Thiosocius teredinicola: one gene and its partner. The protein of the gene in region 2 binds, or shares a complex with, the protein of the main gene of each other region. Links are inferred from orthologs where the notes say so. Each region holds a gene or a part of one and is shown on either strand. Other genes may lie near its edges. The genes, in order: glnK and B1781_RS03060.

Region 1 (15,693 bases), 3.9 Mb from region 2 along the record:
CCGGCAGTTCGAGCTTTTCGGCATCCACCGGCGGCGGGCGCTGGCTAAAATGCACCTGGCCATTGCTGTCGGTCCAGCGGTACACCTCGGCGGCAAACGCAGACGCAGTCAGCAGAAATGCGCCGAGCATCAACAAGAGTCTCATCCGTGGCTTCCTCCGGTGACACATCCCGCTATCATAACGCCTGCTTTACCTCCCGGGCGGCACGCCCCGTATCGCGACCGCCCTGCTTGATCTTTGCGATTTAAGGACCTGATTCCGATGACCGTTTGGCTGCGCGCCGTTCTGCTTGTCTTGCTTGCCACGCTGGCGACTGCCGGCGCGTGCCTGGCGGAAGCCGGTTTCGTGGATGAGAAGGAAACCGGCAAGTGGTCCGATAGCGCGAGCAAACGTCTCAAGGAGATCAGCGCCGACCTGCAGAAGTGGAAGGACGCGCCACCGGCGGGCGAACGGTTGAGCGAGGCACAAAGCGAGGTATTGAAGATTCGCGAGCGCGCCGAGCAGTGTGTCGCCGATTTCAGTGCGCATCTGGCCAGCGTCAAGGAACGCCTTGCGGCACTCGGCGAGCCCGGCGAAAAGGCCGCCAGCGAAATTCAGGCCACGCAAAAGAAGTTTGAGAAAGACCAGCAGGACATCGAACAGCAACTTGCCGTCTGTCGATTGACGTCGATCGGTGCGCGCGATCTGCGCAACGAGTTGACCGCGCAGTGGCAGGCGATGGTCTCGCGCCAGTTGCTGCATCACGACAAAGACATATGGGAGACGACGACCGACGTACTGGTCAACGGCTTGTCGTTCGACTCCACCAAGAAGATCGGTTTCGAACCCTGGCCGGCGCTGGGCGCCGGCGCATTGCTATTGGCGATCCTGACGCCGATCGCACTGATGCTGTCGCGCATGCTGCGTGGGCGCTTCCCGATGCCGGACCCGGAAACCGCCAACCCACCGCAACGCAGCACGATCCTGGCCGATCTCTACAGTCGCCGCCTGCCGTGGTTGGCAGTCGGGCTGACCGTTGTCGTCACCCTGTATCTCGCCGGTGCAGCACCGCTCGCGGCATTTGGTGCCGCGCTATTGATATCCGCCTGCGTTGCACCGCTTATCCAGTTGCTCGTCTGCCAGGGCAAACTGAACTGCGCAGAAAGCGTGCCCGCGCGGCTGTTGCTCGACCTGGTGCTGGTCGCCGGCGCACTCGTGCTGATGGGCGCACATGACTACCTGCCGGGCGACGCCGTTCCCATGTTGCGCGCGCTGTTCCTGCTGGCGCTGGTCGGAGTCGCCGGCTGGTTGATGCGCAAGCTCTACCAGCGCGACGACCTGTCGACGTTGCGCAGCCTGCGCCTGCCGATCGGTATCGCCCTACTTGCCGGCCCGACCGCGGACTGGCTCGGTTACCCCAACCTCGGCATGTTCCTGACACTGGGCATCTACGGTACGGCGGTCGGCGTATTGCTGGTCTGGCTCGGCCTGTCGTTGATCGGCCACCTGTTCGATTCGCTCAAAGACAGTGACGCCGAGTCGCAATCGGCGTTGCGCAAACGACTCGGCTATTCACGCGGCGAGAAAGTCCCGGGCGTCGGGATGTTGCATTGGGTGGTGCGCATCGGCGCACTTGTCGGACTCGGTTACTGGCTGCTGTATGCCTGGCAGGTATCGGAGTCGGACACCGCGCTGGTGCGCGATGTGCTCCACCAGGGTTTCCAGGTTGGCGCCGTACGTATCGTACCGTCCAAGCTGATCCTGGCGCTGCTGTCGTTCCTGGTTCTGCTGAGCCTCGCCAGATGGCTGCGCACCCAACTGGGTGAGCGCTGGCTGACCCGCACCAACCTCGATTCGGGTGCGCGTCAATCGGTCGTGTCGCTGACCAGTTACGCCATCGTCGGCATCGCGATCATGCTGGCCCTGAGCATGGCCGGGCTGGACTTTCAAAACCTCGCCATCGTCGCCGGTGCCTTATCGGTCGGTATCGGTTTCGGCCTGCAGAACATCGTCAATAACTTCGTATCGGGCCTGATCCTGCTGTTCGAGCGACCGGTGCGCCCGGGAGACTGGGTGGTGGTCGGCCAGACGCAGGGTTATGTACGCAAGGTCAGTATCCGCTACACCCTGATCCAGACGTTCGACCGCGCAGAAGTACTGGTACCGAACTCAGAACTGATTTCCAACCAGGTTACCAACCTGACATTGTCGGACCCGTTCGGCCGGGTGATTGTGCCGGTCGGCGTCGCCTACGGCAGCGACACGCGCCAGGTGCGCGACATTCTGCAGAAGGTGGCACGCGAACATCCGCTCACGGTATTGCACGATCCGCGCGTCAGCCCGCCGCAGGTCTTCTTCATGGACTTCGGCGACAGCTCGCTGAACTTCGAACTGCGGTTCTTCATTCGCAATATCGACTACAAACTGTCGGCCAAGAGTGATGCATTGTTTGCGATCGACGACGCGTTCCGCGAAGCTGGCATAGAGATACCGTTTCCGCAGCGCGTCGTGCATCGTCCGGCCGGAGAACCGGTCGAAACCAAGAGCGAATCCGCACAGATTCCGGGGAAACCCGGGCCGGCAGAAAAAGGCGACAAAGAGGACGAAGACACATGACGCATGCCAAGCAGGCATTGGGTTGGCGCGAATGGCTGGCGTTGCCGGATATCGGCATTCCATTGATCAAGGCCAAGGTCGATACCGGGGCCCGCACATCGTGTCTGCATGCATTCTACGTGGAGCCGTTTCGGCGGGACCACAAGGACTTCCTGCGCTTCGGCGTCCATCCAATGCAAAATGACGCGCAACAAGTGCTACATTGCGAAGCACAGATAGCCGATCAGCGTCAGGTTTCCGATTCAGGTGGGCACCGCGAACTGCGCTTCGTGATCCGTACCCGGCTGCAGATACTTGATTTCGATGATGAGATCGAACTGACACTGACCAACCGCGACAGCATGCGTTTCCGCATGCTGCTGGGTCGCACCGCATTGGTTGCTGCGAACCTGGTCGTCGATTCGTCGGCTTCATACCTCGCCGGCAAACCGTAAACACAAAAGGCCTGACTATGAAAATTGCCGTTCTCTCGCGCAACAGCAAACTGTATTCGACCCGCCGCCTGGTGGAAGCCGCGCAACAACGTGGTCATGAAGTTCGCGTGCTCGACGCGCTGCGGTGCTACATGAACATCACCTCTTTGCGCCCGACGATTCACTACAAGGGCGAGAACCTGACCGGCTTCGATGCGGTGATTCCGCGTATCGGCGCATCGGTTACGTTCTACGGCACCGCCGTGTTGCGGCAGTTCGAGATGATGGGCGTGTATCCGCTTAACGAATCGGTGGCGATCACCCGCTCGCGCGACAAGCTGCGCTCGCTGCAACTGCTGGCGCGCAAGGGCATCGGCCTGCCGGTTACCGGCTTTGCCCATTCGCCCGACGACGTGCAGGACATGCTGAAGATGGTGGGCGGTGCGCCGGCCGTCATCAAACTGCTTGAAGGCACACAGGGTATCGGCGTGGTGCTGGCCGAAACCGAAAAGGCGGCCGAGAGTGTGATCGAGGCATTCATGGGCCTGAAGGCCAACATCCTGATCCAGGAGTTCATCAAGGAGGCCGGCGGCGCCGACATCCGCTGCCTGGTCGTCGGCGGTAAGGTGGTCGCCGCGATGAAGCGACAGGGCAAGGAGGGTGAGTTCCGCTCGAACCTGCACCGTGGCGGCAGTGCTACGCTGGTTCGCCTGACGCCGGAAGAACGCTCAACCGCGACGCGTGCCGCCAGCATCATGGGGCTGAATGTCTGCGGCGTCGACATCCTGCGTTCGAATCACGGCCCGGTGGTGATGGAGGTGAACTCATCACCCGGGCTCGAGGGCATCGAAGCTGCGTCGAAGAAAGACGTCGCCGGCATGATCATCGAGTTCATCGAGAAAAATCAGAAACCCAACAATACCAAGACCCGCGGAAAAGGCTGACATGGCGAAACAACGACCTCAGTTCGAGATCGGCGATACCACCGTCGCAGCCGGACAACGTCAGGTCGTCAGCATTCCACTGCCGGGTCTCTACACCAACGACCCGGTCAGCATGCCGGTGCATGTGGTGCACGGCAAGAACGATGGCCCCATCGTCTTCATCAGCGCCGCGGTACACGGCGACGAGATCAACGGTGTGGAGATCATTCGCCGCCTGCTCCGCACCCCCCAGTTGAAACGGATACGCGGCACCTTGCTGGCGGTGCCGATCGTCAACGTGTTCGGGTTCCACAACCGTTCGCGTTACCTGCCCGACCGCCGCGACCTGAACCGCAGTTTTCCCGGCAGCGAAACCGGATCCCTTGCCGGCAGGCTGGGCTTTGCCTTCATGTCGCAGGTCGTCGAGCGTTCCGACCTGGGTATCGACCTGCATACCGCTGCGATCCATCGCGACAACCTGCCGCAGATTCGCGCAGACATCAACGATCCGATCCTTGAGCCCCTGGCAAAGGCATTCAGTGCGCCAGTATTGCTGCACTCCGCTGCGCCCTCAGGTTCGTTGCGCGGTGCGGCGGCCGACCTCGGTGTGCCCGTTATGGTTTACGAAGCGGGAGAAGCATTGCGCTTCGAAGAGGTTTCGATCCAGATCGGGCTGCGCGGCATCATCAATGTGTTGCGCCGTCTGGCGATGCTTCCACCGAGCAAACGTCAACCAAGCCGGCCGAGCGCCGTACTGCGTTCGAGCAGTTGGCAGCGCGCGCCGCACAGCGGCATTCTGCGCGCTCAATCCAAGCTGGGTGCGATGGTCAGCAAGGGTGAAGTTCTGGGCGTGGTCGCCGATCCGTCCGGCGAATCCGAATTCGAAATGCCTGCACCTTACGATGGGGTCGTGATCGGCCGTACCAATCTGCCCCTGGTGTTCGAGGGCGAGGCGCTGTTTCACGTCGGGCGCACACGCCAGACGTCGCTGCTCGAACAGCACCTCGACGCACTGCAGGAACCCACGAACCTGGTACCGCCTGAGCTGATCGAGGAACCCCCCATCGTCTGAAAAGGTGCGGCTCGCAACGGGGCCGATTCAATACCGGGAACAAAAAAAGGGCGCCCGAAGGCGCCCTTTCTTTTCGCTTACAGATCGAATGATCTGGGATCAGGTGCTGGAAGACCCGCGAGCACCGGTGAATTCCGGATAGGCTTCCATACCGCACTCCGAAACATCCACACCCTCGTACTCTTCCTCTTCCGATACGCGGATACCCATGATCGCCTTGATCACCAGCCAGACAACGAAGCTGACGACGAACACCCAGGCAAAGATGGTTCCCGCACCGACCAACTGACCGACAAAGCTTGTTTCACCGTTGGTCAGCGGCACTGCCATCAGGCCCCAGAAGCCGACCACGCCGTGCACCGAGATGGCACCGACCGGATCGTCGATCTTCATCTTGTCCAGGGTCAGGATCGAGAACACGACGATCGCACCACCAACGGCACCGATCAGCGTGGCAGACAGGGCCGACGGAGTCGAAGGCTCGGCGGTGATGGCCACCAGGCCGGCGAGTGCACCGTTGAGTGCCATCGTCAGGTCAGCCTTGCCGAACAACAGACGGGCAACGATCAGCGCAGTCACCAGACCACCGGCAGCCGCCGCGTTGGTGTTCAGGAACACCATGGCGACCGAGTTGGCGTTGGCGATATCGCCGAGCTTCAGCACCGAACCACCGTTGAAGCCGAACCAGCCCATCCAGAGGATGAAGGTACCCAACGTAGCCAGCGGCAGGTTGGCACCCGGGATAGCGTTCACGCGACCATCGGCGGTGTACTTGCCCTTACGCGGTCCAAGCAGCAGAACACCGGCCAGTGCAGCCGCGGCGCCTGCCATGTGAACGATGCCCGAACCGGCGAAGTCGGAGAAGCCGAAGTCGTCGCCAAGACTGTACAGACCGAAGACGCTACCGCCGCCCCAAGTCCAGTTGCCTTCCATCGGGTAGATGAAGCCGGTCATGACGACGGCGAACAACAGGAAGGCCCACAGCTTCATACGCTCGGCAACCGCGCCCGATACGATCGACATTGCGGTCGCAACGAACACCACCTGGAAGAAGAAGTCCGACGCGCTCGAGTAAACCGCGTCACCGTCAAAGCCGTTCTCTGCCGACGACTTCAGCGCATCCGCGACCAGCGCTTCACCGCCTTCGATACCGGCCAACAGCACGCCACCGTCATACATCAGGTGATAGCCGATGACCATGTACATGATGCAAGCAACGGCATACAAAGCGACGTTCTTGGTGAGGATCTCGGTCGTGTTCTTCGCACGAACGAGGCCCGACTCGAGCATGGCGAAACCTGCCGCCATCCACATAACCAGCGCACCACAGATCAGAAAATAAAACGTGTCTATGGCGTACTGGAGTTCAAAGATATGATTCTCCATTTTTAGCAACCCCCGGCAGGCTTAAAGTGCTTCAGGACCGGATTCGCCTGTGCGGATGCGAATGGCCTGAGAAAGTTCGTAAACAAAGATCTTGCCGTCGCCGATCTTGCCGGTTTTGGCAGCGGCACTGATGGCTTCGATAACCGCGTCGAGCTGATCGTCATCGATCGCGATTTCAACTTTGATCTTGGGAAGGAAATCGACGACGTATTCAGCGCCGCGATACAGTTCGGTATGGCCTTTCTGGCGACCGAATCCCTTGACTTCGATAACGGTGATACCCGTGACGCCGATGTCGGAAAGGGCTTCACGCACGTCATCGAGCTTGAAGGGCTTGATGATGGCTGCAACCAGTTTCATAGGTACTTCTCCTAGGCCACCTGCGACAATGGCAGGTGGCCAGTGAAAAAATTAAATGGTTAGTTTTTTAGGTTCGGCTTACAGCGACTTGGAAACGGTGAATGCAATGTGATCGCCGCAAACAGCCGGCGTGCCGTCACACAATCCATCGTCGGCGGTATCGGTGTAGCTGAGATCGAAACCAAAGCCGGCGTATTCGGTCGAAACACCGAGTTTCCAGTCTTCGTAGTCGAGATCAGGCAGACCGCTCTTCTCGTCGATGTCGGTCACGCCGTAGTGCGCCGAGATCGTGAAACTGCCGACCGGCACATCGATACCCAGGTCGTAGTACATGCCGTCGCCGACATCGAAGAAGTCAGGGCTGTAGTTGACGGTGAAGCCGGCTGCCAGTACGCCGAAGTCTTTGGAAATGCCAACGTGGAATTCGTCGGTATCGGTTTCATAACCGATGTTCGGATCGTTCTCGTCGCTATCCGGGTAGTTGTAACGGACGTAGCCAACGTCCAGATCGACCGGCCCAACCGTGCCCGCCCAACCCAGGTAGGTGTCGATTTCGATGCTGGATCCGGCGAAGAACTCGTCGTCTACGTTGGAAGCCCAGATGCCGGCATAAAAGCCCGACTCGTGCTCGTAATCGAAGCCGCCCTGAATCGCAAACGAGTTATCGTTCTGCGAAATACCGCGGAAAATGTAGTTCGTGGTGAGTGCGACATTGCCACTGAACTCTGCCATTACAGATGTCGACGTCATCAACAACGCGCTGACTGCAAGGGCTGCCTTCTTCATCTTCATATTTGGTTAACTCCCTAAGGCTGTGCTTTTGAAAAGATCGGTGTTGAACACGCGACTGCCCCAGCATTTAGCACGACATATGCCAACGACTCTTTCTTTTTGATTTTCATTTGGTTACAGCCTGACTACGGTACCTTTTGGCGCTGCTCTCGCACCAAAAGCAAACTTTTGTGGAGAGCCCGCCCCAAGTTGGTGCATCATCTTGGTGCATTGATGAAACTGGACACCCGGAACGCGGTTTCTTACCCTTCGCTGCTCGCGGCAACTGGCCGTCGGAGGACAACATGCTGGATCCCAAACTGTTCGATGACCTGTCGCGGCGCGTCGCCGAAAACCTGCCGCGCGGCCTGCAAAATTTGCAGAACGACGTGCAACGCAACGTGCGATCGAGCGTCGAAGCCGCACTGGCGAAACTGAATCTGGTAACCCGCGAAGAGTTCGAGATTCAGCAGGCGGTGCTGCTGCGCACCCGCGAGAAACTCAAAGCGCTCGAAGATCGCGTTGCGGCCATGGAGGCCGACGCCAAGCGCTGATCAATCCGGCCTGCTACAGCGCAGGCCCTCAGGACCAAGGAAGGTCATGGCATTTGCAGTAACACACTGTCGCGCCGCTATTGGCGTCGACGCCCCACCGGTAGCCGTCGAGACTCATCTCGCCAACGGTCTGCCCAGCTTCAACATCGTCGGACTGCCCGAGAAGGCGGTACAGGAAAGCCGCGACCGCGTGCGCAGCGCGCTGGTCAACAGCGGATTTGATTTCCCCGCCAGAAGGATCACGGTCAACCTTGCCCCTGCAGATATACCCAAGCACGGCAGCCGGTTTGATCTGGCAATCGCGATCGGCATCCTCCTGGCGAGTGGGCAACTGCCGGATAAGTCTGCCGACGGCTATGAGTTTGTCGGCGAGCTGAGTCTCGCCGGCGCATTGCGCAGCATCAGCGGTGTTCTGCCCATGGCGTTGGCTACTGCCGCGGCCGACACCAAGATGATCCTGCCCGCGGCCAATGCCGACGAAGCCGCGCTTGTCTCGTCGCTGGCCTCATACCCCGCTGAGCATCTCCTGGGAGTTACCGCCCATCTGCTGGGCGCGACCCTTCTGAAAGAACATTGCAAACCCCAGCAACAATCCTCGAACTCACCGTCATCGGATCTCGCCGACGTATGGGGCCAGTCGCAGGCCAAGCGTGCCCTCGAAATCGTGGCTGCCGGTCGCCACAACCTGCTAATGGTGGGGCCACCAGGCAGCGGCAAATCAATGCTCGCCAGCCGGCTGCCCGGTATTCTGCCGCCCATGACAGAGCGAGAAGCACTCGAGAGTGCGGCCGTCAGATCGATCGCCGGTCTGCCCTTCTCGCCGGGCACATGGATGCAACGGCCCTTTAGGGCACCGCACCATACGGCGTCCGGAGTCGCATTGGTCGGAGGTGGCGGCGGGAGCCACCCGAGACCAGGAGAGGTCTCGCTCGCCCACTTCGGTACGCTGTTCCTGGACGAACTGCCAGAGTTCAACGGCAAGGTGCTCGACGTACTGCGCGAGCCGCTCGAAACCGGAAAGATCCTGATCTCGCGCGCCGCTCGCCAAGCCGAGTTTCCGGCCGATTTCCAATTGATCGCGGCGATGAATCCCTGCCAGTGCGGCTACGCCAACGACCCTGAACGCATTTGTGCCGGCTGCAGCCCGGAACGCGTGGCGCGCTATCAGCGGCGCATCTCCGGTCCGTTGCGCGACCGCATCGATATCCAGATCGAAGTATCCGCCTTACCACGTCAAGCGCTGCTGGGCGGGTTGAAAGCGCGCTCGGAAGACAGCGCAACGGTGCGCCAGCGGGTCTGCTCAGCGTGGGAAAAGCAGCTTGAGCGCCAGGGAACCGCCAACGCTCGGCTCGGCCACGAAGACCTGCAACGGCACTGCTCATTGTCGCCCGCCGGGCAAGCCCTGCTCGCCAACGCCATCGATAAACTCGGTCTCTCAGCGCGTGCCTTTCACCGCATCCTGCGCGTGGCGCGTACGATCGCCGACCTGGCGGGCAAGGAAAGTATCGAAGATCAACACCTGACCGAGGCCATCGGTTATCGCCGTTTGGATCGCATCGGCTGAACGAGTCGCCTGTCCCGCGCCGTGTAGCGTTGAGCGTCGTACCAACAGGCACAGACTTGGGTAAACTCCCCGCCCATGCTGCAGTTCGATGATGTTGCTCTCCGCCGTGGCCCGCGCCTGTTGTTCGAGCACGCCACTTTCCAGATCCACCCCGGACACAAGTCGGGCCTGACGGGCGCCAATGGCACCGGCAAGTCCAGCCTGTTCGCCATGATTCTGGGCGGCCTGCATGCCGACCAGGGCAAGCTGAGCTTCCCCGCGGGTTGGGAGATCGCCCATGTCGCGCAAGAGATGCCGGCGACCGATCAGGCAGCCATCGAGTACGTACTCGACGGCGACCAGGGGTTGCGAAAATTGCAGGCAAATCTGGCCGATGCCGAACAGTCGGGCAACGGTGAGCGCATCGCGCACCTGCACTCCGAGTTGGACCACATCGGCGGCTACCAGGCCAACAGCCGCGCCGCGACCCTGATGAGCGGGCTCGGCTTCAAACCGAGCGATGAACGCCGGCCATTAAGCGATTTCTCCGGCGGCTGGCGCATGCGCCTGAACCTCGCCCGCGCCCTGATGTGCCGTTCCGACCTGTTACTGCTCGACGAGCCGACCAACCACCTCGACCTCGACGCCGTGATCTGGTTGGAGGCGTGGTTGAAACAGTATCGCGGCACCCTGCTGCTGATCTCGCACGACCGCGATTTTCTCGACAGTGTGTGTGACCACATCCTGCATATCGAACAAACGCGCGCCACGCTGTACAACGGCAACTACACAGCATTTGAACACCGGCGTGCCGAACAGCTTGCCAATCAACAAGCGGCTTACGAAAAGCAACAGCGCGAGATTGCACACATGCATTCATTCGTCGAACGCTTTCGCGCCAAGGCCACCAAGGCGCGCCAGGCGCAGAGTCGCATCAAGGCGCTCGAACGCATGGAACAGATCGCGCCCGCGCATGTGGATTCACCATTTGCTTTTGCGTTCAAGCCGCCGCCGAAGAACCCGCATCCACTGCTGAAACTGGATGACTGCGCTGTCGGTTACGACGATACCGCTATCGTCCGGCACGCCAAGCTGGTACTCAACCCGGGCGATCGCATCGGCTTGCTGGGGCCGAACGGCGCCGGCAAATCCACGTTGATCAAGCTGCTTGCCGGCGACCTTGCACCGCTGGCCGGTGAACGTGCAGAGGCACGCCATCTGGCCATCGGCTATTTCGCCCAACACCAGCTCGAGCAATTGCAGCCCGGACACAGTCCGCTCGAGCATCTGCAACAACTCGACCGCGACGCATCCGAGCAGGCCTTGCGCGACTACTTGGGCGGCTTCGGCTTTATCGGCGACAAAGCGCTCGAAGCGGTCGCTCCCTTCTCGGGCGGTGAGAAATCCCGCCTGGTCCTCGCGCTGCTGGTGTACCGCCGCCCCAACCTGTTGCTGCTCGACGAACCGACCAACCATCTCGACCTCGAGATGCGCCAGGCATTGGCGACCGCCCTGCAGGACTTCGAAGGCGCCATGGTGGTGGTTTCGCACGATCGTCACCTGCTGCGCCTGACGTGTGACCGCCTGCTACTCGTCAGCGGCGGGCGCGTCGATGAGTTTGACGACGAACTCGACGCCTATCCCGCATGGCTGGCGGCACACAATCGCGCCGGCAAACAGGAGGTTGCACCGACATCGGCGACGCGCTCGGACTCGGCCGAACAACGCCGCGAGCGCAAACGCCTCGAAGCCGAACAACGCAAGGCACTGCAGCCCTTGCGGCGGGCCGTCGAGCGTTGCGAACAGCAGATGAACGCCCTGCATACCAAACAGGCTCAGCTTGAGGCCGCCTTGGCCGATACCGGCTTATATAGCGACGAACGGAAGGATGAGCTGCAGCAACTGCTGCGCGACAAAGGTGATGTCGACGCGCAACTCGAGACTGCCGAAGAGGCCTGGATGGAGGCCGCCGAGGCACTGGAAAGCGCGCAGCGATGATCATCGCAACGGCTGACCATGTTTCGATTTCTGATAGTACTCACCATCGCCGCCGGCGTATGGCACTTCGGCTGGAGCGAACCGGCAGCGGTGCAACTCGGGCCCGGCATACACGCCAATGTGCTGCCGGCACAATCGGCGACCGCCAGCGGCGACAGCTTCGACTACAAGGGCTATCGCATTACCCCGCTGGCTGATTTCAGCATTCGCGCCAAGGTGCTGTCGCGCGAAGACTACAGCTTCGGGCGCGAAGCCGATGTATCACCGATGGATCTCGCGTTGGGTTGGGGCCCGATGTCCGACGAACAGGTGCTCAGCGACATCGCCATCAGCCAATCCGGTCGCTGGTACCGCTGGTCGACGCCGAACCTGCCGATCCCACGCCGCGATATCGAGACGCATAGCGCCAATATGCACATGATCCCGGCAAGCGACGATGTCGCCGATGCACTGGATGATTTCCGCCAGGGTCAGATCATCCAGCTCGAAGGCTACCTGGTGCGTGTCGATGGTGATGACGGCTGGCGCTGGATCAGTTCACTGACCCGCGAGGATACCGGTGCCCGCGCCTGCGAAGTGGTTTATGTGAAACGCGCACGCGTGACCCTTTGATCGTTGCCGTCATGCGGCTAAAGTGGCCGTATGAAAGCGATACTCATTGCCGCGCTGTTGATGACCGCCCTGCCCCTGCAGGCGGAACCCCTCGAGACCGAACGTGAAAAGATCGACTACGAGATCGTCACCGAAGGTCTGGTTCACCCCTGGTCGCTCGCCTTTCTGCCCGGGGGCGGCTATCTGATCACCGAACGCCCCGGGCGCTTGCGCCTGGTCGATGCACAAGGCCACTTGCACGCAAGCCCCATCGGCGGCCTGCCGGCAATTGCAGAATACGGCCAGGGCGGGCTGCTCGACGTCGCCCTGCATCCAGATTTCGAAAACAATCGTTGGGTTTATCTGAGCTACGCCGAGCGTACCAACGACGGCGTCGGCACAGCGGTTGTGCGCGGCCGATTCGACGGCAGCTCACTGCGCGATACCCAAGTCATCTTTCGCCTGCTACCCAAATCGCGCACCAATAGGCACTTCGGTTCGCGCCTGGTGTTCGATCGCGACGGCTACCTGTTCATCACACTCGGCGATCGCGGCGACCGTCCGCGCGCGCAGGATCTCAATGACCATGCCGGTTCTGTCATCCGTCTACACGATGACGGCCGCATTCCGGACGACAACCCCTTCGTAGGCCAACGCAACGCCCGCCCGGAGATCTACAGCTATGGCCATCGCAATATGCAGGGCGCGACACTGCATCCAGGCAGCGGCAAGCTATGGACACATGAGCATGGCCCACAGGGTGGTGACGAGATCAACCTGCCGCAGGCCGGATACAACTACGGTTGGCCGGTCATCACCTACGGCGCGAATTACGGTTTCGGCACCAAGATCGGCGAAGGCACGGCCAAACCCGGCATGCAGCAACCACTGTACTACTGGGTGCCATCGATAGCCCCTTCCGGCATGGCCTTCTACGATGGCGATCGTTTTCCCAACTGGCAGGGCAATCTGTTCGTCGGCTCGTTGAAGTTCGACCTGTTGGTGCGACTGGAGATTGCAAACGACAAGATCACCCATGAAGAGCGCCTGTTCGAAGGCAGGTTCGGACGCATCCGCGACGTGCGCCAGGGGCCGGACGGCTATCTCTATCTATTGAGCGACGCGCGCAACGGCAAGCTGATCCGATTGCGGCCTGCCAACGGACGCTGACCGTGCAGATCGCGCCGGGCATCGAATTGAACGACGACGCGCTGCAGTGGCAGGCGATCCGCGCGCAAGGCGCAGGTGGGCAGAACGTCAACAAGGTTTCGTCGGCACTGCATCTGCGTGTCGATATCAACAACAGCGGCCTGCCGGAGGCTGTCTGTCAGCGACTGCTGCAACTCGGTGATAGTCGAATCACCAGCGACGGCATCATCGTCATCAAAGCGCAGCGCTTCCGCACCCAGGAAAAGAACCGCGCCGACGCACTCGAACGCTTGCGTGACCTGATCGTGGCTGCCGGTAAAACGCAGAAGGCAAGGCGTGCAACCAAACCGACCAAGGCCTCGCAACGCAGGCGCATGGACAGCAAGGCCAAGCACGGCCAACTCAAACGCCTGCGTCGAAACGTCGACGACTGACGTCGGCTTACCTCACAGCCAGAACATGCGGCGTAGCGCATCGATGGCTATCGCAATCGAGATCACCCACAAAGAACCGCGCAGCATGCCCTTATAGGTGTCCATATCGACGCGCTTGCGCACCCGAATGCCCAACCACAAGGCGCCGAGAATCAGCGGCAATGCGACGACTGCAATCACCACAACATCGAGGTCGAAAGCGCCCTGGCTGATGAAACCGAGAATCTGACCGGACTTGCTGGTGATGAAACTCAGGTTGAAGGTTGCGACCATCAACGGCACCGGCATGCGTGTATACAGCGCATAGGCAATCACCAGCGGCGCGAAGATGTTCACCACGCCGGCCAGCAGGCCAAGCAGCAAACCGAACACCGCCATCCCCCACTTCGGCACCTTGATCACGCGCTCGCCCGAATGCAGGTGATCGCTGATCAGGTAGGCGATCAAGACGGCGGCCAGCAACAGGCGGAACGGTTCGGGATTGACCGTCAGCAACACCTGGGTACCGATAAAACTGCCGACGATGGTGAAGGTCGGGATCGGCCAGTAGTGCTTGAGTGCCTCTCGCCAACGGTGCTCAGAGAGAATGCTGACCAGGTTGATCGATACGGTCGGCACCAGGGTCAGCAGTACTGCGGTGCGCAGGTCGAATCCAAACACCAGCAAAGGTGTCGACAGTAACGGGAAGCCGAATCCGAAAGCGCCGTGAACGAAGGCGGCCAGCAGACTGACGGCGACAAAAAGCAGAATCTCGCTATGCAAAGGGCCGCTACGATGTGCGATTGAGCAGGTGCGCTCAGATTAACCTAACTTGTATCAGTCCGTTTCATGAAGACCATTCCCAAATTGGTCTTGGCGTTCGCAATACTGGAAAAAACGGACTAGGCTGAATCTACAAGGATGTTGGATTCAACCAATCAAGCGCGAGGGATGCAGTATGTCGATCGGTTCAGGAAACTCTCCCCACGAAGACCGTCGCGGCACGCGATACGCAGTGCCGGCCAATCTGGACGCGTTACTCAATCAAGACCAGACGCTGACGCTGAACAAAATCGAGAACTTCGGCTGGCGGCTGGCCTTTGTTCGCCAACCGCTGTTCGAGACACCGGTCGTGGTCATCACCAGCCCGGATCGCGACCGATTCGGTATTCTCGAAGCCGACGGCGGCATCAATATGCATCCGGATATCGTCGTACGCCACTGATACGCCGCCCCGACGGGCAGCGTCACGACAATTCGAGCAGTCGGCGTATCTCGTCGATACCCAGCTTTCGCAGCAGCTCGACATTGCGCTCCGGTATGCCATCGGCATCCGGGTACGACTCCAACGCGGCCGCCAGGCCCGCCTCGCGGATCAGGTGAAACATCGGGTGCGGTGAGCGATTGGTATGGTTCGCCGGGTCGTCTTGTGCGACGCCGTCGAAGCAATAGTCCGGATGAAAGCTCGCAACCTGCAGAATACCGTCCAGGCCGGCTTGACCAAGCGCCTGTTCGATCAGCGCAAGCGCCTCCAGGTACTCGTCGAAGGTGTGAAGCGCGTTGGGCGCAATCACCAACGTAGTCTCGATCTCGCTCGGATCGCCGTTGAGCAGTTCATCCGCCGCCGCCAGTACGTCCCGGTAGACGGATTCCAGCGTCGTGCCTTCACTCACGCGGTAGGCGATACGTTCACGCTTGAACGGCGATGCGGCGAACGGACACAGGTTCAGCCCGACAACGATGCGCTCAAGCCAGCGACGCGTGTTCGCTTCGGCTTGTGTCGTCAGCGGCAATGTCATTCCAACACCTCGACCGGCATGCCGACCTCGAGCCGTCCGCGGCCATCGTGTATCAGGTTCTGCCCGAAATAGATCTTGTTGTCGCGTTTGCGATAGCTCATCAAGGTACGCAACGGTTCGGCCGA
Region 2 (15,894 bases):
AGATCCTGTCGATCAGGTTGCCGACCGCACCGCCGACCACCATGGCCAGGCCGACCGCAGTCCAGCGCTCATTGTCGCGCAGGCGGCTCAGCCAGACGGTCATGACGACGACCAGAACGACGGCGATAGCGGCAAAAAACCAGCGCTGCCAGCCACCGGCATCGCTCAAAAAGCTGAACGCCGCACCCGTGTTGTAGACCAGCGTGAGGTTGAACACCGGCCAGATCGTCAGCACCTCGTAGTCCTCGAAGGCAGCCATGATCCAGAACTTGCTCGCCTGGTCGAGCACTACGACCGCCAGGCTCAACCACAGTAACTTCGGCATCAGCGACGCCCCCCGATATTCCCGGCACGCAAGTCACGCACCCGCATTCCGAACAGCAATAGAACCCCCAGGTAAACCACGCCTCCCACAGCCACCAGGCCGGCCAGCCAACCGGCCCGCAACGATCGAGGCGCACCGATCCAGTCAGCCAGTGACGGCGAAACCCACCATAACACCAGCGCCATCGCGGTCGCCGCCACGCCGACCTTGACGAACAGCGCCGTCCAGCCCGCATACGGCTGATACGCCTCATCGCGGCGCAAGGACCTGAACAGCAGATACGCGTTGACGTAGGCAGAGAGGCTGGTGGCCAGCGCCAACCCGGCGTGTTGCAGTGGGAAGATCAGCGCGATGTTGAACACCATATTGGTAGCCATCGCGATCATGCCGATTCGCACCGGGGTTCGCGTGTCCTGCCGCGCGTAGAACCCGGGCGCCAAGACCTTGATCAGCATGAACGCCAGCAACCCGACCGCGTACGCCATCAGGCTACGCTCCGCCATGCTGACATCGTGCGCGCCGAACACGTCGGATTCGAACAACGTGGCGATCATCGGCCCCGCGAGCGCCACCAGGCCAACCGCCGCCGGGATTCCGAAGATCAACGTCATCCGCAGCCCCCAGTCGAGCGATTGGCTGAATTTCGCGGCCGATTGCTCGGCCTGGTGGCGCGACAACCTTGGCAGGATAACGGTCGCCAGCCCTACGCCGAGGATTCCCAGCGGAAACTCAACCAACCGGTCGGAGTAGTACAGCCATGAAATACTGCCGGTCTCAAGGAACGACGCAAGCACCGTGTCGAGCAGCAGGTTGATCTGGGTGACGGATACCGCGAACAGCGCCGGCACCATCAATTTCAAAACGCGGCGCACGCCCGGATCGTGAAACCCGGGCTTGGGGTGCGGCAGCATGTCGATTCTTTTAAGAAAAGGCAGTTGGAACACGAACTGCGTGATACCGGCGATGAATACGCCCCAGGCCAACGCCACGATGCCCTCGTCCATCAGCGGCGTGAGCCACAAGGCCGCGCCGATCAGGCAGATGTTGAGCAGCACCGGGGTGAATGCGGGCACCGCGAACTTGTCGTGGGCGTTCAGGATTCCACCGGCAAACGCCGTCAGCGAGATAAAAAACAGGTAGGGAAAGGTCAGCCGCAGCATGTCGGTGGCCAGCGCGAGCTTCTGCGTCTCATCGTCCATGACCCAGCCAAAGGCGAATACCGACACCACCAGCGGTGCGGCGATCACGCCGATCAGCGAGACGATCAGCACCACCAATCCGAGCGCCCCGGCGATGTGGTCAACAAACGCCTTTAACGTCTGATAATCGCGCTGGGTTCGGTATTCGGTCAGCACCGGCACGAACGCCGTGGCGAACGCCCCCTCGGCGAACAGGCGACGCAGAAAATTGGGGATCTTAAAGGCGACAAAAAAAGCGTCGGTCTGGCCGCTCGCACCAAACACCTGGGCAAATACCAAGTCGCGGACGAATCCCAGTATGCGCGATATAAACGTGTGGGCGCTGACGGTCGAAAGCGATCTGAACAGAGACAGCGTGAGTTCCTCCGGAAAGCGGCGATTATAGAGGTATGTGCGGACGCTTTTGGTGTCTGCTCGACACTTGACAAGGTTGGGGCGCCTCCGGATAATCCGCCCTCTTTCGTAACGCCGATGTATCAGGAGACCTGGATTGGCCAACTCAGCACAAGCCCGCAAACGCGCCCGTCAGGCGGAGAAGCGCCGTCAGCACAATGCCGGCCGTCGCAGCATGATGCGCACTGAGATCAAAAAGGTCGTAAAGGCCATCGAAACCGGTGACAAAGACGCAGCACAAAACGCCTACAAGGCCGCTGTACCGGTACTCGACAGCATGGCTACCAAGGGCCTGATCCACAAGAACAAGGCAGCCCGCCATAAGAGCCGCCTGAACGCGCAGATCCGCGCCCTGTAAGGCGCCGCGGAATGCGAAAAAAAACCGGCCAATGGCCGGTTTTTTTGTGCTTTGCGAAACTTTACGCAGTTGTAGGAATTGTCCTACACGCGCAAGAGCCGGCATCGATTTCTGACCTCGGGCGCCTGTGGCAAAGTAGATCCGTCGTCGACAAGGACTCAACGGATTGACGACGTGCCAGGACGGCGCCGCACGGATCACAGAGTTTGCCAACCAAGCCAGACGACATAAGCCCCGGGCGATGGATTGCCCGGGGCTTCCTTTTTTTAGACACCGCACACCAGCTACGAACGCTGTTCCGGTTACGACAGCACCAGATTGTCGCGGTGTATCAACTCTTCCTCATCGACATAGCCCAAGATCGACTCGATTTCGCTCGAGGCCCGTCCACGGATCTTGCGCGCCTCTTCGGCCGAATAGTTCGCCAGGCCGCGCGCCACCTCGACATTCGACTCGTCGACACAAACCACCATCTCGCCGCGCCGGAACTGGCCGTGCACGTCTTTGACGCCAACCGCCAACAGGCTGCGCCCGGATTCACGCAATACCCGCACCGCGCCGGCATCCAGCACCATGCGGCCACGCGCCTGCAGCTGGCCGGCAAGCCAGCGTTTGCGCGCGGCGTCCGGCTCCTGTGACGGGGTCAACAAAGTGCCGACATCGTCGCCCGCTTTGAGGCGCTGCAACACGTCCGGCAAACGCCCGTAGGCGATCACCGTCGCCGTCCCCGAGCGCGCCGCCAATCGCGCCGCCCGCACCTTGGTCTGCATGCCACCCTGGCCCAGCGCACCACCGCCGCCGGCCATGCGCTCGAGCGTGCGGTCGTCGGCCTGGGCATGTGAGACCAGCGTGGCATCGGTCTTGATACGCGGATCGGCGTCGTACAGGCCCTGTTGGTCAGTAAGTAGAACCAGCAGGTCGGCCTCGATCAGGTTGGCCACCAGGGCCGCCAGCGTATCGTTGTCGCCGAAGCGCAGTTCGTCGTTGGCGACCGCGTCGTTCTCGTTGACCACAGGTACCGCACGCAGGCCGACCAAGGCACGCAGCGTGCTGCGCGCGTTCAGATATCGCTTGCGGTCGGACAGGTCGTCGTGGGTGAGCAACACCTGCGCGGTATGCAGGCCACGGCGCTGAAAGCAACTTTCCCAAGCCTGCACCAGACCCATCTGACCGATCGCTGCGGCAGCCTGAAGCTCGTGCAGGCTGGCCGGCCGGCGCGCCCAGCCCATGCGTTTCATGCCTTCGGCCACCGCACCGGACGAGACGATCACCACTTCGTTGCCCGCCTCGATCAGGTCGGCGACCTGGTCGACCCAGTGACGCAAACGCTCGCGGTCGAGACCTTTGCCGTCACCGGTTATCAGGGCGCTGCCGATCTTGACGACCCAGCGCCGTGTAGTGGTCAACCGTTCACGCATGATCAAGACGTTAGTGGATCATAGGGTGCGTTGTCATCTTCGGCGGATGCCGGGCCTTCACCACCGGCATCGGCAGCACGCAGCTCCACGAGCTTGGCACCCAAGGCCTGCACCAACGGCTCCAGCCCCGCGCGCGTGACCGAAGAGATCGCGAACACCGGCCCCTCCCAATCCAGTTCGGCCAGCAAGGCCGCCTGACGCTCCGCAAAGGTCTCGTCGTCGAGCAGGTCACGCTTGGTCAACACCAGCCAGCGTTCGCGTTCGGCCAGTTCATGACCGAATTTCTCGACCTCGGCCTCGATGCAGCGCACCGCCTCGGCCGGGTCCGAACCATCGATCGGCGCCATGTCGACCAGGTGCAGCAGCAGACGGGTGCGCGACAGGTGTTTGAGGAACTGAATGCCAAGACCGGCGCCTTCCGCCGCACCCTCGATCACGCCGGGAATGTCGGCGATGACAAAGCTCGCATCCTGGCCGACCCGCACCACCCCCAGGTTCGGGTACAGCGTGGTAAACGGATAGTCCGCCACCTTGGGCCTGGCGCTGGATACGGCAGTAATCAGGCTGGACTTGCCCGCGTTGGGCAACCCGAGCAGACCGACGTCGGCCAGCAGCACAAGTTCGAGATGCAGGGTGCGGCGATCGCCCGGCGTCCCGTGGGTCGACTGCCGCGGGGCGCGATTGGTGCTGCTCTTGAAGTGGATGTTGCCGAGACCATGGTGTCCGCCGCGCGCAACCAGCAGCTCTTCGCCATGCGCCATGACCTCGCCAATGTATTCTTCGGTATCGGCGTCGTGCACGCGGGTGCCGACCGGCACCCGGACCAGCAGGTTCTCGCCCTTGCGCCCGGTCATCTGCCGGCCCATGCCGTTCTGGCCGCGTTCGGCGCGATGGTGACGCTGATGGCGAAAATCGACCAGCGTATTCAGACCGCTGTCGCCGACCAGCAAGACGCTGCCGCCGTCACCGCCGTCACCGCCATCCGGGCCACCTTTGGGGATGAACTTTTCGCGCCGAAAGCTCACGCAGCCGTTGCCGCCATCCCCGGCCTCGACCTTGATAATCGCTTCGTCGACGAATTTCATGCTTCAGCTCCCGCGCTTGCCCGGTTTGCAGTGTGTCGTAACGAAAAAAGCCCCGTCGATCGACGAGGCCTTTTGCTGCGGTCTGCTAGACGACGGTCAGGCCGGATCGACACTCACAAACTTGCGATTGTTCGGGCCCTTGGTCTCAAAACGTACCGTGCCGTCAGCCTTTGCGTACAGGGTATGGTCCTTGCCGCAGCCGACGTTTACGCCTGCATGAACGCGGGTACCACGCTGGCGCACGATGATGCCGCCTGCATTGATAACCTGGCCACCGAAGACTTTGACGCCGAGGCGTTTGCTTTCTGAATCGCGGCCGTTCTTGGAGCTACCGCCTGCTTTTTTATGTGCCATGCTGGATTCTCCCTCAACCGGCGCTGATGCCGGTAACTTCGAGCTCGGTGAAGGCCTGGCGATGACCCTGGCGCTTCATGTGATGCTTGCGGCGACGGAACTTCACGATCATCACCTTCTTGCCACGACCGTGCGATTTCACGGTTGCGGTGACCTTGCCACCGTCCAGAAAGGGCGCGCCGACTTTGACGTCGTCGCCGTCAGCAACCATCAAAACCTTGTCCAGCTCTACGCTGGCGCCTTCTTCGGCGTCGATCTTCTCGACTTTAAGGGTTGAACCCTGGGCAACGCGATATTGTTTGCCACCGGTCTGGATAACGGCGTACATGACCGTAAAACTCCCTTGATCTGATTCGGATCGCCGACCTGGTGGCCGACGGAAAGAGGCGGAATTCTATAGATTGGCGATTGTGCCGTCAACTCTAGAGCATCAACATGTTTAGGGCATCCACAAGCAAACGTGCGCCTTGACAGAGCAAAACCGGCTTCCCTAGGATGCGCGGCAGTTTTTGCCCATAAATCCTTAGCTTATGGAATTCCCCAGCATTCGCGAGCTGATCAAGGACGATCTGAAGGCAACCGACGCCTTGATCCTCGACCGCCTCAGTTCGGATGTGGTGCTGATCAACCAGATCGGACACTACATCGTCAACAGCGGCGGCAAGCGGCTGCGCCCGGTCATTGTGCTGCTCGCGGCCCGCGCACTGGGCTACCAGGGCAGCGACCACATCGATCTGGCAGCGATCGTCGAGTTCATCCATACCGCCACGCTGCTGCATGACGATGTCGTCGACGATTCAGACCAGCGGCGCAACCGCGATACGGCCAACGCCGTATGGGGCAATGCCGCGAGCGTTCTGGTCGGCGATTTTCTGTACTCGCGCGCCTTTGAAATGATGGTTGCCGTCGACTCGATGCGCGTGATGGATGTGTTGTCGCACGCAACCAACCGGATCGCCGAAGGCGAGGTATTGCAGCTACTCAACTGCAACGACCCCGACACCGACGAACAGCGCTACCGCGAGGTTATCCTGCGCAAGACCGCCACCCTGTTCGAGGCGGGTGCGCGCCTCGCCGCCATCATCAACAACAACGACGAGCAGACCGAGGCCGCCATGGCCGCGTACGGCCAGCACCTGGGCATGGCGTTTCAAATGATCGACGACGCGTTGGATTACGGCTCGTCGGACCAGGACATCGGCAAGAACATCGGTGACGATCTCGCTGAAGGCAAGCCGACACTGCCGCTGATACGCGCCATGCAGCAGAGCGATTCGAACACCCGCGACATGCTGCGCGCGGTCATCGAAAACGGCGGCACCGATCGTATCGAAGAGGTGCTTTCAGCGATTGAATCCACCGACGCAATCGCATACACTGCGCGGCTCGCGTCAGACGAGGCCGCCAAGGCCAAGCAGGCTCTCGAAGCCCTTCCCGCTTCCGTTTACCGCAACGCGCTTGCCGCTGTTGCCGATTTCTCGGTGAGCCGTTCGTTCTGATCGTCGACTTTCTATCGGAGTGTAGCTCAGCTTGGTAGAGCACCGTCTTCGGGAGGCGGGGGTCGAAGGTTCGAATCCTTTCACTCCGACCAATTTAAAGAAACAGCCTGCTGGGCTGTTTTTTTATGCCTGCGATGCTTGCCGGGCACCCGGCAAATCCCCCAATTTTCATGGCATTTCTTCTGCGAATTCTTGAGCCAGTCTTGGGTCAACAGCTTTTAGCAAGCAGTGCAGAGGGAGTACCGATGGCAACGACCCATACCCAAGAACCCCTTGTCTACGAACCGATGAAGCTGCCGCCGCGGCGCAAGATCGCGCGCCATGCCGGCCTGCAGTGGTTGACCGAAGGCCGGCGCTACCTGAATCAGACCAAGGGCATCGCTATCGCTTACGGCGCCGTGTTTGCAGCCATCGGCATGGCGATCACCTGGCTCGGCTTCAGCGAACCCCAGTTCGTCTTCACTTTCTGGTCGGGCTTTCTGCTGGTGGGGCCTTTGTTCGCCATGGGGCTTTATCGGATTGCCCAGCTCGTCGATCGCGGCGAGACCCTGCAACTGCGCACCTGCTGGCGGACCATGCGTAACCGACTCGGCTCTGTGGCGCTGTTCGGCCTGCTGCTGGCCGTCGTCATGATCGCCTGGATTCGCGTATCGACGCTGATCGCGGCGCTCTACGTCGGCAACATCGCCGGCACGTCGAGCTTCATCAATGCGATGGGCACCGCTGAAGGCATCGGATTTCTGCTGACCCTGTTCGGCGTCGGCGCCATCTTTGCCGTCATCATGTTCGCGCTGACGGCCTGGTCCCTGCCGATGGTGCTCGACGCCAAGGCGGACTTCGGCACCGCGATCGCCGCCAGCGTCAAAGCGGTCGTCGAGCAGCCGATACCGATGCTGATCTGGGGCGGTATCGTCGCCGGCCTGACCCTGATCGGCATGCTGACCGCCTTCGCCGCCTTTATCGTGATCTTCCCATGGCTTGGTTTTGCCACCTGGGCGGGCTACAAGGACCTGTTCGGCCGCGACTAGCGGCGATCTACGGCAACAAAAAAGGCGGCCCGACGGCCGCCTTTTTTGTGCCGGATATCAACCTCAGGTCAGGTCGTAACCACGCTCTTCGTGCAGCACGATATCCAGACCGGTGATCTCCTGTTCTTCGCTGACCCGCAACCCGAGCAGTGCGCCGACGACCTTCAGGATGATCCAGGTAACCACCGCGGTGAACACTATGGTCGCGATCACGCCGGTGAACTGCGCGAACAACTGGGCGCTCATGTTCGCATTGACCTCGTGAAAACCGTACCCGCTGAATACGCCGAGACCGGTTGACGAAAAGATACCCGCCATCAGCGTACCCAGAATGCCGCCGACGCCGTGCACCGGGAACACATCGAGCGAGTCATCGATCTTCAGGCCACGCTTGATGAACAGCGTGGCGTTGAAGCAAACGAAACCGGCCAGGATGCCGATGATCAAGGCCCCGCCCGGGCCAACGAAACCGGAGGCCGGGGTGATCGTGCCCAGACCGGCAACCATGCCGGTGACCGCACCCAGCGCGCTGGGCTTGCCGAACCTGATCCATTCCATCGCCGACCACACCATTGCACCGGCGGCGGCCGAGATGTGGGTGACCAGCATCGCCATCGCCGCATCGCCATTCGCCGCCAAGGCGCTGCCACCGTTGAAACCGAACCAGCCGACCCACAACATACCGGCGCCCATGACGGTCATCGTCATGTTGTGCGGCGGCATGGCCTGGGTTGGGAAACCGCGTCGCGGCCCCAGCACCATGGCGGCGACCAAGGCAGCGACACCGGCAGTGATATGCACGACGGTGCCGCCGGCGAAGTCATACAGCCCCATCTCGGCCAACCAGCCGCCGCCCCACACCCAGTGGGTCACCGGAACGTAGACCAGCATCAGCCACAGGGCGCTGAACAGCAGCATCGACGAGAACTTCATGCGCTCGGCAAAACCGCCGATGATGAGCGCGGGGGTGATGATCGCGAAGGTCATCTGGAACAGCATGAACAGCGACTCGGGTATATCGCCCGACAGCGTGTCGCGGCCGATGCCCGACAACATGACCTTGCTGAAGTCGCCGATCCACTGGTTGCCTTCGCCGAAGGCAAGGCTATAGCCCGCGACCAACCACATCACGGATGCCATGCCGGCGATGGCGAAACACTGCATCAACACCGACAGCACGTTCTTGCTGCGCACCAGGCCACCGTAGAACAGTGCCAAGCCGGGCAGCGTCATGAACAGGACCAAGGCAGTCGAGGTGAGTATCCAGGCGGTATTGCCACCGCTCGCGGCCGCCTCCTGAGCCATGACGCCGGTGGAGAGCAACGCCAATGGCAGCGCCAACAATGCCCCTCGAAATGCACTAAGTTTGATCATGCCTAACCTCTCGATCTGTTGTTTTTAGGCTCACGGGCCGACCCGACGCAGAACAGCGCCGACACCGTAGGCTATTGAATTTTATTGAGATTGCCAGAATCACACGACGATTCAGGCAGCGATCCGGCGCGCTTGCCGAAATCGACCAGGCGCCAATGATAGGCAAAAAAGAAGGCTGATGCCCGTTTCGGGGCATCAGCCAATCACCAAGGGGAGTCTCAACGAACTCAATGTTCGTTGCGGACATTGCTGTCCGTACGCAATCAGACCCGGACAGCGAGCAGAAAGTTTCAGTCGTTCACCGGATATTCGATCCCGCGCTCGGCCAACCACCGCCGGAAGCGTTCGATTTTGGTATCCAGGTCACAGGTGGGTGGCAGGCTGTCCAGATAGTGCCCATAGGCCTCGCGCAGGGCAATCTGTTCATCGCCGTCGAGATCGTTCCAATCGCGCGCTGTTTTGTCGTCGATCATCGTCGAAATGGCCCCGAAAACGAAAAAACCGGAATCCTTGCGGAATCCGGTTTTCTGCAGATGGTAGCAAGGGGCGGACTTGAACCGCCGACCCCCGCATTATGAGTGCGGTGCTCTAACCAGCTGAGCTACCTTGCCAAATAAGGCGCGGAACTATAGCGGCCCGTTGTGTAAATTGTCAACGAAAGCGGCTTAAACGTTGAAGCGGAAGTGGATAACGTCGCCGTCCTGCACGATGTAATCCTTGCCCTCCAGGCGCAACTTGCCCGCGTCCTTGGCGCCATGCTCACCGCCGCAGGCGACGAAATCGTCGTAGGCGATAACCTCGGCACGAATGAAGCCACGCTCGAAATCGGTATGGATCACGCCGGCCGCCTGCGGAGCGGTGGCCCCCACCTTGACGGTCCAGGCGCGCACCTCTTTGACCCCGGCGGTGAAATAGGTCTGCAGGTGCAACAGGTGGTAGCCGGCGCGCACCACACGATCCAGGCCGGGTTCTTCGAGCCCCATCTCGGCCAGAAACTCGGCCTTCTCGTCGTCCTCGAGTTCGGCAAGTTCCGCCTCGATCGCGGCGCATACCGGCACCACCTCGGCGCCTTCGGACTCGGCATGTTGGCGCACCGCGTCGAGATAGGGATTGTTTTCGAAGCCGTCGTCATTGACGTTGGCTATATAAAGAGTGCGTTTGATCGTCAGCAGGTGCAGATCGCGCAGTTCGAGTTTGTCGTCATCGCTCAGCTCCATCGCGCGTACCGGTTGACCCGCGTCCAGTTGGTCTCGCACCCGGGCGAGCAGGTCGCGCTTGGCCAGCACCTTCTTGTCGCCGGTCTTGACCAGCTTTTCCGCCTTCTGCAGCGCCTTCTCAACCGACTCGAGGTCGGCGAGCGCCAACTCGGTATTGATGACCTCGATATCCGACAAGGGATCGACCTTGCCGGCCACGTGCACGATGTCGTCGTTTTCGAAACAACGCACGACCTGTGCGATGGCGTCGGTCTCGCGGATATTGGCGAGAAACTTGTTGCCCAGGCCCTCGCCCTTCGAGGCGCCGGCCACCAGGCCGGCGATGTCGACGAACTGCATCGTCGTCGGGATCACATTCTGCGGTTTGACGATATCCGCCAGCACGTCGAGACGACGGTCGGGCAGCGGCACCACGCCGACGTTCGGATCGATCGTGCAGAACGGGTAGTTTTCCGCGGCAATCGTCGCCTTGGTCAGGGCATTGAACAGGGTGGACTTGCCGACGTTCGGCAGCCCCACGATACCGCATTTGAAACCCATCTCCGCTCTCCTGTTCCCGACCGTTCGAAAAGGCGGGCAAGGATAGCGGAAAAGCCGCCCGGCGAGAACTCAGTCGGTCTTCGGCGCGCGGTTGTAGACGTCTTCGAAACGCACGATATCGTCCTCGCCGAGATACGAGCCGGACTGTACCTCGATGATCTCCAGCGGGATCGATCCGGGGTTTTCCAGACGGTGACGGGTGCCGATCGGGATGTAAGTCGACTGGTTTTCGCTGAGCAGGAACACCTTGTCGTCGCAGGTGACCTGCGCCGTCCCGCTGACCACGATCCAGTGCTCTGCGCGGTGGTGATGCATCTGCAGTGACAGCGAGGCACCCGGCTTGACGCTCAACCGCTTGACCTGGAAACGCTCGCCAACATCAATCCCCTCATAAGCACCCCAGGGACGGTGAACCCGACGATGGAACTCGCTCTCACAGCGCCCTTCCTGGTCAAGGTGTTCGGTGATTTTCTTGACGTCCTGCGCATGGTCTTTATGCGCAACCAGGACCGCATCCGATGTCTCGACGACGATCAGGTCCTGCACGCCCACGGCAGCAACGATGCGATGCTGCGAATGCAGCAGGTTGTCGTGCGAATTCACCGCGATCACGTCGCCGTGACAGGCATTGCCGACACCGTCGCGTTCTGAAACATCCCACAGTGCCGCCCAGGCGCCGATGTCCGACCAGCCGGCATCGAGCGGCACCACCAGGCACTCGCCCGCCTCTTTGGACAGTGGTTCCATCACGGCATAGTCGATCGAGTCAGCCGGCGATGCGGCAAACTCATCCTGGTCGGCGCGGTAGAAGTCGAGATCTTTCTGACCGTCGTCATACGCCTTGCGCACGGCCGCCGAGATGTCGGGCCGGAACCGTTCGATCAACTCGAGCCAGCGCGTGGCGCGCATCAAGAAGATGCCGCTGTTCCAATAGTATTGGCCGCTCGCGACGTACGATTCTGCGGTCTCGCGATCGGGTTTCTCAACGAAGGCATCGAGCGTGTAGGTGTTGGCGTCGACCGATGTTCCCGAGCGTATGTAGCCGAACCCGGTCTGCGGCGAATCGGGCACGATGCCAAAGGTGACGACCTTGCCGGCCATGGCGTGCGGCAGGCCCGCGGCGACGGCCCGCGAGAACGCCTTGAGATCTTTTACTGCGTGGTCTGCCGGCATCACGATCAACACCGGGTCTTGATCGGCGGCGTCGAGCGCGGCGAGCGTCAGCGCAGGCGCGGTGTTGCGGCCGACCGGCTCGAGCAGGATATTGCCGGCGGCATGGCCGCTGCTGCGCAACTGTTCGGCAACCAGAAACCGGTGCGCCTCATTGCATACGATCAGCGGCGGAAGAATCTCGGCGTTGTCGCGCAGACCGTCGACCCGCGATGCGGTCGATTGCAGCAACGTGTCGTCATCAACCAGAGAGAGAAACTGTTTCGGATAGGCGCGACGCGAGAGGGGCCACAAACGGGTTCCGGAGCCGCCGGAAAGAATAACGGGCTGAAGCTTGGTCACAGGGGCACTCTCTCGACGAAAATCTGGTCGGATTACAGCAGCCGACGAAACCCCTGGTCAAATATACGATCGCGATGCGACTGGCAGATCACATCTTGCAGATGTCATCCACCGCCGCAAGCCGTCAAGAAACTTTAAAGAGTTTGTCGAAATTGGCGATGCGCAGAATTTCGCGGATGCTGTCGTTGCTGTTGCGCAACTCAACGCTGCCGCTCTTTGCCCCATAATCGCGCAGCTGAAGCAACATGCCCAATGCCGAACTGTCCATGTACTCAGCTTTGCCCAGGTCGACGACGAACTCCTTCGAACCACGCTCGTAGGCCTTGTAGGCCTGCATGAACTCCTGGTGCATCGCGAAATCGAAACGCCCACTGATATGCAGCGTCACGACCTTGCCATCACTCGATACCGTGTTGTTGATAGGCATGTTTTACCCTCGCCTTTCTTTCCTTATTGCAACCGCCGGCCCGCTCACGTAACCCGACGTGAAATTCAGAACAGCTCGACGTCGCCTTCCGCCATCGATTGCTGCTCGACCGGATTGTGCTCCTTTTCGAGCTCGCTGGACATGAAACTGTCCAGATCGTCTTTGACCGATTGTAGAGCCGCCGCGTATTGATTGACATCCTGCACATCCGACTGACGCAGCTCGGTCAGACCGGTATGCATACGCCCGATCAGCACGCTGATGCGATCGAGGTGACGGCCCGAGTACTCGGTCAACTGCCTGACGATGTCCTCAAACTGTAGCGAACGCACTGCATCGCCGACCAGGGCATCGATCTCGCCGCCAACCACCGACACCGAATCCAGCGTCGTCTCGACCGAACGATTCACCTCGGTCAGGTTTTCCAGCGCCTGGTTGACCCGGGTCTTCGCCTGGATCGCGAACGTCATGTCCTGCGACGCCAGTTTGGATATCGCCTCGCGCGCCCCATCGATCGCGTCGATCGATTCGCCGATCACGGTGCGGATCTCGTCGTTGAAACGATCAGACCGCTTTGACAGCTTGCGCACCTCGTCGGCCACCACGGCAAAACCGCGCCCGGCTTCACCGGCACGAGCGGCTTCGATTGCCGCGTTCAGCGCCAGCAGGTTGGTCTGGTCGGCGATGACCTTGACGTCGTTCAACAGACCATCGGCGCGCTGCATATGATCGACCATCTCATCGATACGTTCGACCATCGCCATGCTGTTGGCGCTGGTGTTGATCACATAGTCGACGAAGTAACGCAGAACCTCGTCGGTCTGCTCGGCGAACCCGGCATCCGATTCGTTCGTCCCGCTTTGTTCGTGCATCATCTGCATCATCTGCGCAACGAGGTTGCGCTGGTGACTCGAACGATCATTCAGACCATGAAATGCCGTCTGCAAGGTACCGGTGGCATCACCTACCAGTTCTTTGATCTGCCCCAACTCGCCGCGCATCGCATCCACCACGGTCGACAGGTTGGTTTCAACGTGCGCGACCAGTCCGGTGATCGCATCCTCGACATCGCCGGCGCTGCATTCATGCTCGGCACGCGCGTCGTCGCCCGAATTTCTGCCCGACAGGTAGGCCGTTGCCGCCCAGACGCCCGCAACCAACAAGGCACTCGCCCACGCAGGCAAGGCTACGCCGGCGAACAGACTTGCCACAACGATACCCAGGGTACCGGCAGCTGCGAATATCCAGGACTTGAAGTTTGACGCCATCGGTTGCTGATTCCTTCACGCGCGAAAACCGGGGTGACAGTCCACACCCAATGACATGGCTATCGGCAGATTGAAGCAGATTCTTGAACACCTAGTCTGCGTTGCGGTGTGGTTATTTCTTGATCAGTTCGATCAAGCGCGGTCCGATCTTGTTCAGTGGCAGTATCTCGTCGGCAAAACCGCGCTTGGCCACTTCACCCGGCATGCCCCAGACGACACTGGTTTTTTCATCCTGCACGAGAATCGGCGCCCCGCATTCCTTGAGTTCGCCCATGCCTGCGGCACCATCGTCACCCATGCCGGTCAACATCACACCGATCGCGTTGGGGCCGGCGTTCTGCGCCAATGAACGAATCATTACATCGACCGACGGGCGATGCCGGTTAACCGGCGGCCCGTCGTTCAGCCGACAGACATAGCGCGCGCCGTCGCGCTGTACCAGCAGGTGCCGGTCGCCGGGCGCAATGTAAACGTGACCCGGCAAGATCTGCTGGCCGTCAGCGGCCTCGCACACGGTCAACGGCGTTACCGAATTGGCGCGCTTGGCGAACGGCCCGCTAAATGCGGCCGGTATGTGTTGTGAAATAACGATACCGGCCTGGATATCCATCGGCAGCATGGCGAGCACATCCTTGACGGCCTCGGTACCCCCGGTCGATGAGCCGATGCCGATGATCTTGTCGGTGGTGCGGAAGTGGCCACCGCCCGTACCCGCCTTGAGAATCACATCGGCCGAATGCTTCGCACCGGGAGCCATTGCCGGCTTGGATGCCTTCACGGCACGCTTCTCCAGCGGCTTGACCTTGGCCTTGGCCGCCATCCTGACCTTGCCGATGATCTCGGCGGCATAATCCTTCAACGACTCGGCGACATCGACCTTGGGCTTGGCGACGAAATCGACCGCACCGTATTCCAGGGCGCGCAAGGTCACGTCGGCACCCTGTTCGGTCAGCGTGGACACCATCACCACCGGCATCGGGCGCAGGCGCATCAGGTTGCCGAGGAAGGTGACGCCGTCCATCTTGGGCATCTCGACATCCAGCGTCAGCACATCCGGGTTCAACTGCTTGATCTTTTCGCGCGCGATATACGGATCGGCCGCGACACCGACGACCTCGATATCCGAGGTCTCGGCGAAGATCTGGGTCAGCACCTGGCGGATCAGCGCCGAGTCGTCGACGATCAACAAGCGAATCTTTGGCATGCGAACAGCTCTCCTGACGAAGCCTTAGAACAACTCAACCTCGCCAGCAACAGGCTCTGCGGCGATCTCGGTACGGTAACGGTTTTCGCGCTGGATAACCGTATCGTTGTGCAGGTGCTTCAAGCGCTTCATGAAGGCCTTGCCGGTAGATGGTATGTACATCACCTTGCGTGGATACTTGTCACCGACATCCTCGCTAACCACCGGGATACCTTCTGTGCTGAGATACTCGCGCACGAACTCGATGTTGCGCGCCCCAATGTCGCTCAACGCCTCCATCATGCGTCCGCCGCCGAAGATCTTCGCCTCCAGGTGCTTTTTATGGCCACCGTTCTTGAGAATGTCGTTGATCATGTGTTCCATCGCATAGTTGCCGTAGCGCGTGGCGGTGCTGACGATGTCTGCAGCGCCATTCCAGCCTTTGCCGTCGGTCGATATCGGCAACATGAAATGGTTCATGCCGCCCACACCGAATACGCGATCACGGATGCAGGCCGACACACAGGATCCCAGCACCGTCACGATCAGTTCGTTGTTCGAGGTCACATAGTATTCGCCCGGCAGGATCTTGGCGGCCGCCTGGTCGCGCCCCTGATCCCAATACCGGTTGATCTGCTCGAACCCGGGCAGGGCTTGCGGCAGTACGTGCGAGGCAGATTTCAAACCACTCATCCGATCTTCCTGTAGACAGTA

The links.
Region 1: the proteins of B1781_RS03060 (region 2) and glnK are in contact, whole or in part, in a solved structure (PDB 2NS1), measured with the Escherichia coli proteins. The link is inferred for Thiosocius teredinicola from one-to-one orthologs.

The regions. Positions count from the first base shown.
Region 1 is NZ_CP019936.1:4,513,372-4,529,064, forward strand. Bases 5,082-7,878 are described here. They hold glnK (P-II family nitrogen regulator), read right to left. Parts: upstream 6,751-7,878; coding sequence 6,412-6,750; downstream 5,082-6,411. Other genes in these bases: B1781_RS21360 (ammonium transporter), read right to left, coding at 5,104-6,390; B1781_RS21370 (TorF family putative porin), read right to left, coding at 6,829-7,542; B1781_RS21375 (accessory factor UbiK family protein), read left to right, coding at 7,827-7,878. In the rest of the region: B1781_RS21335 (DUF4124 domain-containing protein), read right to left, coding at 1-145; B1781_RS21340 (mechanosensitive ion channel family protein), read left to right, coding at 263-2,596; B1781_RS21345 (ATP-dependent zinc protease family protein), read left to right, coding at 2,593-3,030; rimK (30S ribosomal protein S6--L-glutamate ligase), read left to right, coding at 3,048-3,953; B1781_RS21355 (succinylglutamate desuccinylase/aspartoacylase family protein), read left to right, coding at 3,955-5,004; more of B1781_RS21375, read left to right, coding at 7,879-8,075; B1781_RS21380 (YifB family Mg chelatase-like AAA ATPase), read left to right, coding at 8,122-9,639; B1781_RS21385 (ATP-binding cassette domain-containing protein), read left to right, coding at 9,715-11,616; B1781_RS21390 (hypothetical protein), read left to right, coding at 11,635-12,228; B1781_RS21395 (PQQ-dependent sugar dehydrogenase), read left to right, coding at 12,259-13,377; alternative ribosome rescue aminoacyl-tRNA hydrolase ArfB, read left to right, coding at 13,374-13,790; B1781_RS21405 (sulfite exporter TauE/SafE family protein), read right to left, coding at 13,803-14,552; B1781_RS21410 (hypothetical protein), read left to right, coding at 14,728-14,994; B1781_RS21415 (DUF1415 domain-containing protein), read right to left, coding at 15,017-15,568; B1781_RS21420 (MOSC domain-containing protein), read right to left, coding at 15,565-15,693. UniProt on the Escherichia coli protein: Involved in the regulation of nitrogen metabolism. Regulates the activity of its targets by protein-protein interaction in response to the nitrogen status of the cell.
Region 2 is NZ_CP019936.1:639,546-655,439, reverse strand. Bases 6,879-9,876 are described here. They hold B1781_RS03060 (ammonium transporter), read right to left. Parts: upstream 9,034-9,876; coding sequence 7,723-9,033; downstream 6,879-7,722. Other genes in these bases: ychF (redox-regulated ATPase YchF), read right to left, coding at 9,699-9,876; B1781_RS03055 (hypothetical protein), read right to left, coding at 9,324-9,506; B1781_RS03065 (DUF2189 domain-containing protein), read left to right, coding at 6,879-7,659. Also shown: lspA (signal peptidase II), read right to left, coding at 1-325; murein biosynthesis integral membrane protein MurJ, read right to left, coding at 325-1,878; rpsT (30S ribosomal protein S20), read left to right, coding at 2,015-2,275; proB (glutamate 5-kinase), read right to left, coding at 2,578-3,699; Obg family GTPase CgtA, read right to left, coding at 3,696-4,778; rpmA (50S ribosomal protein L27), read right to left, coding at 4,875-5,132; rplU (50S ribosomal protein L21), read right to left, coding at 5,146-5,460; ispB (octaprenyl diphosphate synthase), read left to right, coding at 5,663-6,631; more of B1781_RS03065, read left to right, coding at 6,877-6,878; more of ychF, read right to left, coding at 9,877-10,790; B1781_RS03040 (mannose-1-phosphate guanylyltransferase/mannose-6-phosphate isomerase), read right to left, coding at 10,860-12,302; B1781_RS03035 (STAS domain-containing protein), read right to left, coding at 12,427-12,729; B1781_RS23530 (methyl-accepting chemotaxis protein), read right to left, coding at 12,795-13,487; B1781_RS03025 (protein-glutamate methylesterase/protein-glutamine glutaminase), read right to left, coding at 14,110-15,201; chemoreceptor glutamine deamidase CheD, read right to left, coding at 15,226-15,873; B1781_RS03015 (CheR family methyltransferase), read right to left, coding at 15,870-15,894. UniProt on the Escherichia coli protein: Involved in the uptake of ammonium/ammonia (NH(4)(+)/NH(3)). Transport is electrogenic. Following sequestration of NH(4)(+) at the periplasmic face, NH(4)(+) is deprotonated and neutral NH(3) is transported into the cytoplasm.